Regions from separate parts of the Herbaspirillum sp. GCM10030257 genome, predicted to be linked through region 2. Evidence: riboswitches for the same ligand, from Rfam matches in the RefSeq annotation. Region 2 holds a riboswitch; the other holds the start of a gene.
What was found. A riboswitch is a leader RNA that binds a small molecule or an ion and turns the genes downstream of it on or off. The one in region 2 is predicted to bind cyclic di-GMP.

Region 1 (5,045 bases), on a different contig from region 2:
CCGGGTATTTCATCAAGGCGCGGACGCAGGGCGGCGGCCGTATCCAGATAGTGCTGATAACCGCTGGCGGATGGCAATACTTCAAACACGACTGCATACATGGTGACCTCCGTTGTCCATTCTCCGTTGCTGATGGAGGAATGATACGATGGTGACCTCTCCGATATTTCATCCTGAGGTGAAGCATGGAATCCGCCGTACAGATTGCAAAGGTCGCCGCCCTGCTCGGCGAACCGGCGCGCGCCGCGATGTTATGGCAACTGATCGATGGTCGAGCCCGACCCGCTGGCGAGCTTGCCTTTGCGGCCAATGTCTCGGCGCAATCCGCCAGCGGCCACTTGTCCAAGTTGGTCGAAGCGGAATTGCTGCAGGTGGAAACCCAGGGGCGGCACCGCTACTACCGGCTTGCCAGCCATACGGTTGGCGTGGCGCTGGAGTCGCTGGCGGCGATTGCCCCGCGTCCCGCGCTGAAACCAGTGCCGGCCTCGCGCGGTACACCACCGGCCATGCGTTTTGCCCGTACTTGTTATGACCATCTCGCTGGAGAACTGGCTGTCAGCCTGCTCATGCAGATGGAGCAGAAAGCCCTGCTGACGCGCAGCGAAAAAAACTTTGACGTTTCCGCAAAGGGTGAAAAGGCCTTCGCCCGGCTTGGCATGGACTTGTCAGCATTGCGAGGAACAAAGCGTCAGTTCGCCTGCGGTTGTCTCGACTGGAGCGAACGTCAGTTCCATCTTGGCGGCGCACTGGGTGCCGCGCTGTTGCAACGCATGCTGGATGAAAAATGGTTGTTGCGCGGACAGCAGGCGAGGGTGCTGCAATTGACGCCGGTCGGGAGCACGGGTCTGAAGGACGTGTTTGGGATACGGTTGTAGCGCATGACAGCGGACCCGCCGGTGCATCAGGCGAGGCCCGCCCCATGGCTACGGAGTTCACTGACGTAGTCGATAATGTCTATCCCAGGCAGACGTCGCCTGCTTGCGCCGAGCGGCTTCCGGCAAGGGGAAGATTACTTTCGCCACGATAGGCAAACACCACTGAATTCTTCACTGCAGCGCCATTATTTTTTCCCGCTGCATGGAACAGACCGCTGTGGAAGAACAGCACATCTCCCTGTTCCAGTTCCACCGTCGACCCGCCGGCAAAGATCGCCTGGTTCTCTTGCACATCCGGCCGCAGGAAATCGAGCTCGTCGAGTTGGGAGCGCTTGATGTCCAGCCGGTGGGAACCAGGAATCACCTTCAGTGCGCCGTTGGCTTCCTTTTCGCTGCCGAGCGCCAGCCAGACCGAGATCAATTCATTACGGGTAAACGACCAGTAACGGATATCGCGATGCCAGCCCGTCGCGGTGCCGAAGTTGGGGTGCTTGGTCATCACGCAATTGTGGTGTGCCAGCGTCAGGCACACCGGTTCGCCGAGCAGTTCGCGCAACCATTCAATGAGACGAGGATCTTCGGCCCATGCGCGAAACGACGGATCGCGCTGGTACGCGGCACGCAGCCGGCGCACGGTCCGGCCACCCGGTGCATCAAGCGAAGCGGGCGCGCCGGCGTAACCGACTTCGGCTTCGTATTCGACCGGCGCCAGCGCTTGCTGCAGATGCGCCTGCGTTACGGCCAGCATGCTTGCGCAAGCCGCTGGTGATGCCAGCTTCCTGAAAACCAAGTAGCCATCCGTCCTGAACTGTTCAATCTGTGCTGCTGAAAGCGACATGCCGCATATCCTCCTGAGGTACTCTACGTTAGCGCAAAAACCACAGTTTTGGGGACAACTTTGATGGCAAATTGGCGATCTGAGCGAACGCCGGCCGTCGATCCATGGAAAAGAATCTACGTGGTATTGACTAAAATAGCTCTATCGACCCTGGCCGAAATACCGGCCGCCGGCAGTCGCCTGATGATGGCGTTCGGCCAGCGCCCACAGCTTGTTGCCATTGCGGGTGCGATGATCGAAAGGTTTCTTTTGCCCGGCCACGACAGCATCGCTTTCACCGAGTGCCGCCTGAATATTAGCCTTGAAGGCTTCGCGGAATTCCGAAGAAAAGCAGGAAGAGGTGTTGCCGCCGACGACGATGGTCATCGTATCGCCGGATTGCACAAAGCCGCATGACGCCAATACCGGGGAGGTCATCAGTGCGGAAACGAAAAACAGGGCAATGCTGGCTTTGGACATGTCGGCTCACAATAGAACTATGCAAGGCATGCCAAAGGTAGAGGCTTGGCTTCGCTTCGGAAGGCGGCCCCGCTACCGTGAGAGGAAATCCTCTGTTAGGCCGGAAGCTTTGCGTCCCGGTCTTTCGACCGGTTTGCCCCGCGGTGATGGAAGGGTTTTAGCGCAACCACATTGCTCTTTAACAGATCACAGGTAAAGAACCAGCGCCGTAGTGAAAACCTTCAAGTTGACGAAAGTATAGCAGTTTGCGAATTTGTGTCTTGCAGGCAATATTTTGAGCATGCCTGCAAGAGGAAAGAGAAGGATGTCAGGGCGGGTTTCTGGTGTCGGGCTAAGGCTTGAACAATTTTTTTACCATTCCACCCAAGCCTTGGGCAGCGGTACCGACACCCTGCGTCAAGCCTTCCAGGCTGATGCCGAGACTCTCGGCCACTGCGGTGCCGATACGCCGGTTGATGCTGTCATTAAGCGAAAATCGCGGATCATCGAGATTGCCATCCAGGCTGAAATCGATACGGATCTGGTCGTGACGGTTCTTCAAGCTGGCAATGACCGCCTGGCGTGGTACACCCATGAAAGTGCCGAAGGCACCACCCGCCGGCGCCAGTTCCAGTCCCGTCAATGTCACGGTGCCTGGCGCATGCAGACGGTTGCTGCGCACGGTCGACTTCAGTTTCAGGTCCAGCGTCCCGCGTCGCACACCGGTTTCCGAGGCCTTGATCAGGTAAGGCTGCAGTGCGATCAGATCCACCCCCTGCAGCTTGGTAGTGATTTCGGAGTTCCGGTCAGCGATTTCGGCCCAGCCGTCGATCAGCAATTTGCCGTTGCGCTTCACGCCCTTGATCGAACCGTCAAGTTGGATGCGGGTACGGCCTGAAAGCGCCGGCAGGTGCAGGTCATCAATCCGTGCATGCATTTGCTCGATCCGGGTTTTGTGCGCCGGCTGGCGGACAGTCGCGTCATAGAATTCAAGCTCGCCCTGACGCAGTTCGATAAGGCCGATGGAAATCGGGGTGCCGGCGGATGCCGGCTGCCCCGCTTGCGCAGATTTTTCAAGCAGGCTGGGCAACACCCGCAGCTTGCCGTCGCGGGAGCGCAACACTGAGACATAGGCACGGTCGACCGTGATACGGCGTACATGCACGCGCGCAGAAAACAGGCCGATCAGATCCGGCTCGATCACCACCCGGTCTGCCCGCAAGGCATCCGCCACCGGCCATCCCTTGGGACTGGCGATACGTATACCGCGCACCTCGACCGCTGACCAGCCGACGAGCACCTCGGCGACTTCGCTATCCGGTCCGAGTGCCTGAAGCACCTGTTCCTTCAATACCTTGGTGGCGACATGCAATCCCGCAAAGGCCGCGATGGCAAGCAGGCTCAGCACGGCAAGCGTGGCGACAGCCACGCGCTGATAGGTTTTTTTGTTCATCTCCCTCATACCGGCCCGCTTGCATGCTTACTTATCGAGTCAACCGTAGCGCGCCGGTTCCTGTTCTGATCTGCGTCGGCACAGTATGCCACGCGCCGTTGCCGCTTAGCGAGCGAGCCGGAAATCCACGGTCCCGGGGCGACCTGGCAAATCGAGGCTGGCGCGTACGGCGGGTGACTGGCTGATGACGCGCCCGCGCCGGATCACATAGCGTCTTGCCGCCCGCAGGCGGATCGCTTCGATCGGATCGCCGGCGTCAAGAATGACCAGATCCGCATGGCAGCCGGGTTGCAAGCCATAGTCTTCCAGCCCGAGAATGCGGGCCGGGATTTCCGTCACCGCGTTGAAGCAGGCCAGCATGCCTTCCTGACTGGTCATCTGCGCGACATGCAAGCCCATATGCGCGACTTCCAGCATGTCGCCGGAGCCCAGCCCGTACCAGGGATCCATAACGCAGTCATGACCGAAAGCGACGTCGATGCCGGCCGCCATCAGTTCCGGCACCCGTGTCATGCCGCGCCGCTTCGGATACGTGTCATGACGGCCCTGCAGCGTGATGTTAATGAGCGGATTGGCAATTGCGGCGACACCGGCTTCACGAATCAACGGCAGCAGCTTGCTGACGTAGTAGTTATCCATCGAATGCATCGAGGTCAGGTGAGAACCGGCGACGCGTCCATGCAGGCCGAGCCGGTTTGCATGGTAGGCCAGGGTTTCGATATGGCGAGACAGCGGATCGTCGGATTCGTCGCAATGCATGTCGACACGCAAGCCCTTGTCGGCGGCGAATTCGCACAGCAGCCGCACCGATTCGGCACCGTCGGCCATGGTCCGTTCGAAATGCGGTATGCCGCCGACCACATCGACGCCCATCGCGATCGCGCGCTTGAGATTGTCGAACGCGGTCGGGCTACGCAACAGGCCATCCTGCGGAAACGCGACCAGCTGCAGGTCGATATACGGCGCGACACGGCGCTTCACTTCCAGCAGCGCCTCGACCGCCAGCAGGCGATCGTCACAGACGTCGACATGGGTACGAATTGCCAGCAGGCCGCGTGCCGCCGCCCAGTCGCAATACTGCATCGCCCGTTCGATCAGTGCTTCCTGCGCCAGCATCGGCTTCAATTCGCCCCACAAGGCAATCCCTTCGAGCAGCGTGCCCGACTGGTTGACACGCGGTAGCCCATAGCTGAGCGTCGCGTCCATATGGAAATGCGCATCGACGAAAGGAGGTGTCACCAGGTCACCGCCAGCATCGATTTCCTGCCTCGCATGCAAGGCGAGATCGGTACCGATAGCGGCAATACGGCCTGCGACAATGGCAATATCAGCCCGGGTACGATCGGGCAGCGTGGCGTCGCGAATAATCAGATCCATGCGGTTTCCCTGTTTTCTAGTCGGTCAGTATGTCCGTTATTGCTGGCCGCCGGCAGGCATGGAC
Region 2 (5,045 bases):
GGTGTCTCATCAAGGCCTGTCACGCTTACCTGGATCGTTTCCGATGTTGAACCATCAATCGAGGTGAGGACGAGTTTATCAATCACTTTCTGATTGCCGGCCAAGGCCTGGACTTGTTCGCTGTCGTTAGCCAACGAATAAGTCCATTCGCCTGTCGTGACATCGATGGAGAAAGTGCCATATTGGCCGGCCAAGCTCTCTGGGGTACGGAAACCGGCCTCGCCGGTATCAATGTCTTGCACCGTCAGCACACCGCTTGCGGTTGCATCACCATCTTCCGATACGCTACCGGTGATATCGCCTTCAATCTTGGCGGCATCGTTGGTGCCTGCCACATCGACACTGATTGTTTCCGATGCAGTGCCGTCGAACGAGGTAATGACGAGTGTATCCGAAACCAAAGCACCTCCTTTGAGTGCCTGAACGTTTGCATCGCCATTACGCAGTGAATAAGCCCATTCGCCCGTTGCTACATCGAAGGTGAAATCACCATAGGCCCCGGACAGAGATGTCGGCATCTGGAAAATAGACTCACCGGTATCGCGATCGATGACGATCAGCTTGCCGGTAGCCGCCAGCATGCCATCTTCGGTGACGCCGCCGTTTACGGTACCGGAAATGGAGGCAATATCATTCACGCCAATCAGATCAAATTGCAATGTTGCGGGTGCGGATGCGGCACCGTGCTCATCCTGCACCTTGACCTCAAAGCTGGCCTTGGCGGTAGCGCCCGCGTTCAGTGCATCGACCTTGCTGGCATTGGCAACAAAGCGATATATCCCTGTTACGGCGTCGAGTGTCAACGTGCCGTAGGGATCGGTGCTTTCCTGGCTCCCGTCCAGAAAACTGTAGCGCAAAACAGCGGTACGGTCGGCGTCGGTGCCAGCCAGCTTGCCTTCCACAATGCCTGCTGCATCAGCTTCGGCCGTGTCCAGAATAGAAACCGGCGCAATGGACGCCAGCGTAGGCACATCGTTGACGCCAGCGATTTCCACTGTGGCCTTTGCTGTGCTAAGCGCGCCGTTTGCCATACGAATGGTGTATTCGAAGGTATCGGTAAACACCTCACCAGCGCCATAGGCTTGCAAATTGGTGGTCACCGTGGAGGCGTTATAGCCAATGGTCCCATCGGCATTGATGGAAACCGTCGCGCCGCTTGCGAGCTTCGCGCTCGTAATCACGGGGAACTGGGTAATGGAAGCTAGTGTTGTTGCTCCGTTCTGCAACAATGAATACACCTTTGCAGAGCCTGGGTCGTTGCTCAATACATCCAATTTTGCGGACAGGTTTTCTTCTGTTAGACCTGTGGAACCTGAGACAAGGAAATCATCTTTTGCAGCACCGGTTAATGTGGCGACTTTGACTGTAGTTTTTGCTGCCATGGTTTTTCCCTGTTTAAAGTAAATGGCTGGTTGCCGACCTATCGACTTTGGCAACCCGGCCATCTCAGAGAGATCCGTGGCTTTCCGACCCTACATCGCTGCAGGTGTAGCGCTTACAATGAGAAAATTATAGTTGATTTCCAATTCGCAACGCCGCATATATTAGAAGATGTCAACTATTTTTACTTTCGATAACGTCTAGTCTCTTAAAATGAGGGAGTTGGATATCACCTTCTTTCTAGTTCCCCAATAAGACGTTGCTGTAGCGCAAGAACAATAAGGCTGCGGGCCGTAGTATGCGCATACATATCTCATCTAGGGCTATCCCGGCGACGCGCCATTTCTTTCTGTCTGCATCCCCGGTTTTACCAATTGGTGTGGCATATATTCCACGCTGTCTGCGGTCCGGACCACACATTGCTCATCTTTTTCAGACTTCATAAATTGCGCACTGCGATTGAGGCCACTGACACGACAGGCAAAAAGCGTGGCAAGACTCAATTAGTCTGTGGCTTCAGTGCATCATCAATCCACTGCCCCAACATCCTGACCGCGGCTTTCTTGCCGAATGCGCAGGGGGCAGGTTTTCTTCTCCCAGCAAGCTGTAAGCGTCGGCGTTCGAGCGGCGTTCGAGCGCCGTGCCAGCTGTCAAGAAGCGGCTTCTGTCAGACTGCAGAAGCTCAAGTGATTTTCTCTATTGGCCGGTAGCTGTCCCCGAAGCAGATTCCTGCAAAGCCTCGCGGTCTCATCGACATAACGAAAAAGGCCAGCGGTTCAACGCTAGCCTTTTCAATTTCACAGCCATCTGCCTGACTTGATAGGCCGGTCACAATTACTGTGGCGACCGTACGCTTATAGTAGGATTTCTTCATCAAGTTTGAAAATTTGTTTTCACCGCAGTGAGACAATTTTCATCTTCTCTGAGAACCTACAAGAACAACATCAAACGTCAATATTCCCCGCCTGCAGCGCATTCAACTCAATGAACGCCCGACGCGGTTCCACATCATCACCCATCAGCGTGGTGAAAATCTGGTCAGCAGCAATCGCGTCTTCAATCTGCACCTTCAGCAAACGTCGCACAGTCGGATCCATCGTTGTTTCCCACAACTGCTCGGGATTCATCTCGCCCAGGCCTTTATAGCGCTGCTTCGAGACACCACGCTCGGCTTCGTCACGCAACCAGCTCATCGCTTCATGGAAGTCGCGGATCGCGATTTCCTTGGCTTTGTCGCCTTGTCCACGACGCACCATCGCGCCGGGGCCAATCAGGCCCTTGAAGGTCGCTGCGGCAGCCGACAGCACCTGATAATCCGGGCCATGAACGAAGTCGGCATCGATTACGCTGATCTTGAGGTTGCCGAAGTGGCGGCGCTGGATGCGCAGCATGTGCTTGTCGGACAGTTCGTCGGACTTGACTAGGACTTCGACAGCCGGGTCGTTGATCGCCTTGCCGAGCGCGGCAGCCGAGGCCTCCGCATTCTCGACGTTATCGAGATTGAGCGTGACGCCGGTCATGATCGCTGACAGCGCCGCGTCATCCACCGCGCGCGACAGGCGCATGATGATGGCGTTGGCGGTGTTGTACTGGCGGACCAGCTCGGACAGGGCGTCGCCAACGATGGGCGATGCATTGTCGGTCGGGATCAGCGCCGCGTCGTTGAGGGCGATCTGCATCATGTAGCTGGCTTCTTCGACGTCGTCCTTCAGGTAGCGCTCGTCACGGCCATGCTTGACCTTGTAGAGCGGCGGCTGGGCGATGTAGACGTGGCCGCGCTCGACCAGTTGCGGCATCTGGCGATACAGCAAGGTCAGCAGTAGCGTGCGGATGTGGGCGCCGTCAACGTCCGCGTCGGTCATGATGATGATGCGGTGGTAACGCAGCTTCTCGACGTTGAATTCGTCCGGGCCGATGCTGGTGCCGAGGGTAGCGATCAGGGTGGTGATCTGCTCGGACGACAGCATTTTTTCGAAGCGTGCTTTTTCGACGTTGAGCACCTTGCCGCGCAGCGGCAGGATCGCCTGGAACTTACGGTCGCGGCCCTGCTTGGCGGAGCCGCCCGCGGAGTCACCCTCGACAATGTAGAGTTCGCACAGCGCCGGATCTTTTTCCTGGCAGTCGGCCAGCTTGGCGGACAGGCCGAGGCCGTCCATCACGCCTTTGCGGCGGGTCAGTTCGCGGGCCTTGCGCGCGGCTTCGCGGGCACGTGCGGCTTCGACGATCTTGCCGCAGATGATTTTGGCGTCGTTCGGCTTTTCCATCAGGTAGTCGGTCAGCGTCTTGGCGACGATTTCCTCGACCGGGCCGCGCACTTCGCTGGAGACCAGCTTGTCCTTGGTCTGCGAGCTGAACTTCGGTTCGGGTACTTTGACCGACAACACGCAGGTCAGGCCTTCGCGCATGTCGTCGCCGGAAATCTCGACCTTGGCTTTCTTGGCGAAGTCGTTTTCTTCGATGTACTTGTTGATGACGCGAGTCATCGCGGCGCGCAGGCCGGTCAGGTGGGTACCACCGTCGCGCTGCGGGATGTTGTTGGTGAAGCAGAGCACCTGTTCGTTGTACGCATCGTTCCATTGCATGGAAACGTCGACACTGATGTTGGTGCCATGCTCGGACATTTTTTCGCCGGTCGCCTGGAACACGGTCGGATGCAGCACGCTCTTGTTCTTGTTGATGTATTCAACAAAGCCACGGGTGCCGCCCTCGAATGCGAAGTCTTCTTCCTTGCCGGAGCGCTGATCGGTAAGTTTGATGTGCACGCCGTTATTGAGGAAGGACAGCTCGCGGATTCGCTTGGCGAGGATGTCGTAGTGGAACTCGACGTGCGTGAAGATTTCTTCGTCCGCCCAGAAATGGACTTCGGTGCCGCGCTTGTCGGTTTCACCAATGACCTTGATCGGCGAAGTCTGGACACCATCATGGTTTTCCAGTTCGCGGTTTTGCACGATGCCCCTGGCGAATTCCATCGTGTGGACCTTGCCATCGCGGCGAATCGTCAGCTTGAGCAGTTTGGACAATGCATTGACGCACGACACGCCGACGCCATGCAGGCCGCCCGAAACCTTGTAGGAATTCTGGTCGAACTTGCCGCCGGCATGCAGTTCGGTCATGACAATCTCGGCCGCACTGCGCTTGGGGTCGTGCTTGTCGTCCCATTTGATGCCGGTGGGGATGCCGCGACCGTTGTCGGTGATCGAGATCGAATTGTCGGAATGAATGGTGACGTGGATCTCGGAGCAATGGCCAGCCAATGCCTCGTCAATCGAGTTGTCGAGCACTTCGAATACCAGGTGGTGCAGGCCGGTGCCATCTGAGGTGTCACCGATGTACATGCCGGGACGCTTGCGCACTGCTTCGAGCCCTTCGAGGATCTGGATCGAGGATGCGCCGTACTGGCTTTGCTGCGGTTGCGGAGTTTCTTGAGGAATCGCGGACATGGCTGCTTTCTGATGATTCGAGTTACGACTAAAGAGCGAGAGGCTTTGGGCTTCCTCTCCATTACAACGAAAAAGAGGCCTGGGTTGGTGGCGGTGAAGTTGAGCACGTAAAATCGATAGATCGACTTCCTCACCCTCTTCCCAAGCTTCCCCGGCCAAACAAGCACGGGGAAGAAGCCCGTGAGCTACAAATTTTGCACTTTCTAAAACGCAGCAAAGGGGCGC

Region 1: linked by a shared signal. The riboswitch ahead of ACFQUU_RS11275 (hypothetical protein) and the one ahead of ACFQUU_RS09565 (VCBS domain-containing protein) in region 2 are both predicted to bind cyclic di-GMP.

Annotation. Positions count from the first base shown of each region.
Region 1 is NZ_JBHTDH010000006.1:107,298-112,342, forward strand. Features, by position in the region: gene ACFQUU_RS11260 (antibiotic biosynthesis monooxygenase family protein) at 1-101, opposite strand, end outside; gene ACFQUU_RS11265 (ArsR/SmtB family transcription factor) at 186-875, shown strand; gene ACFQUU_RS11270 (phytanoyl-CoA dioxygenase family protein) at 955-1,713, opposite strand; gene ACFQUU_RS11275 (hypothetical protein) at 1,855-2,172, opposite strand; cyclic di-GMP riboswitch class I at 2,232-2,320, opposite strand; gene ACFQUU_RS11280 (DUF748 domain-containing protein) at 2,504-3,604, opposite strand; gene ACFQUU_RS11285 (amidohydrolase family protein) at 3,710-4,981, opposite strand; gene ACFQUU_RS11290 (hypothetical protein) at 5,018-5,045, opposite strand, start outside.
Region 2 is NZ_JBHTDH010000005.1:127,668-132,712, reverse strand. Features, by position in the region: gene ACFQUU_RS09565 (VCBS domain-containing protein) at 1-1,382, opposite strand, end outside; cyclic di-GMP riboswitch class I at 1,429-1,503, opposite strand; gene gyrB (DNA topoisomerase (ATP-hydrolyzing) subunit B) at 2,325-4,820, opposite strand.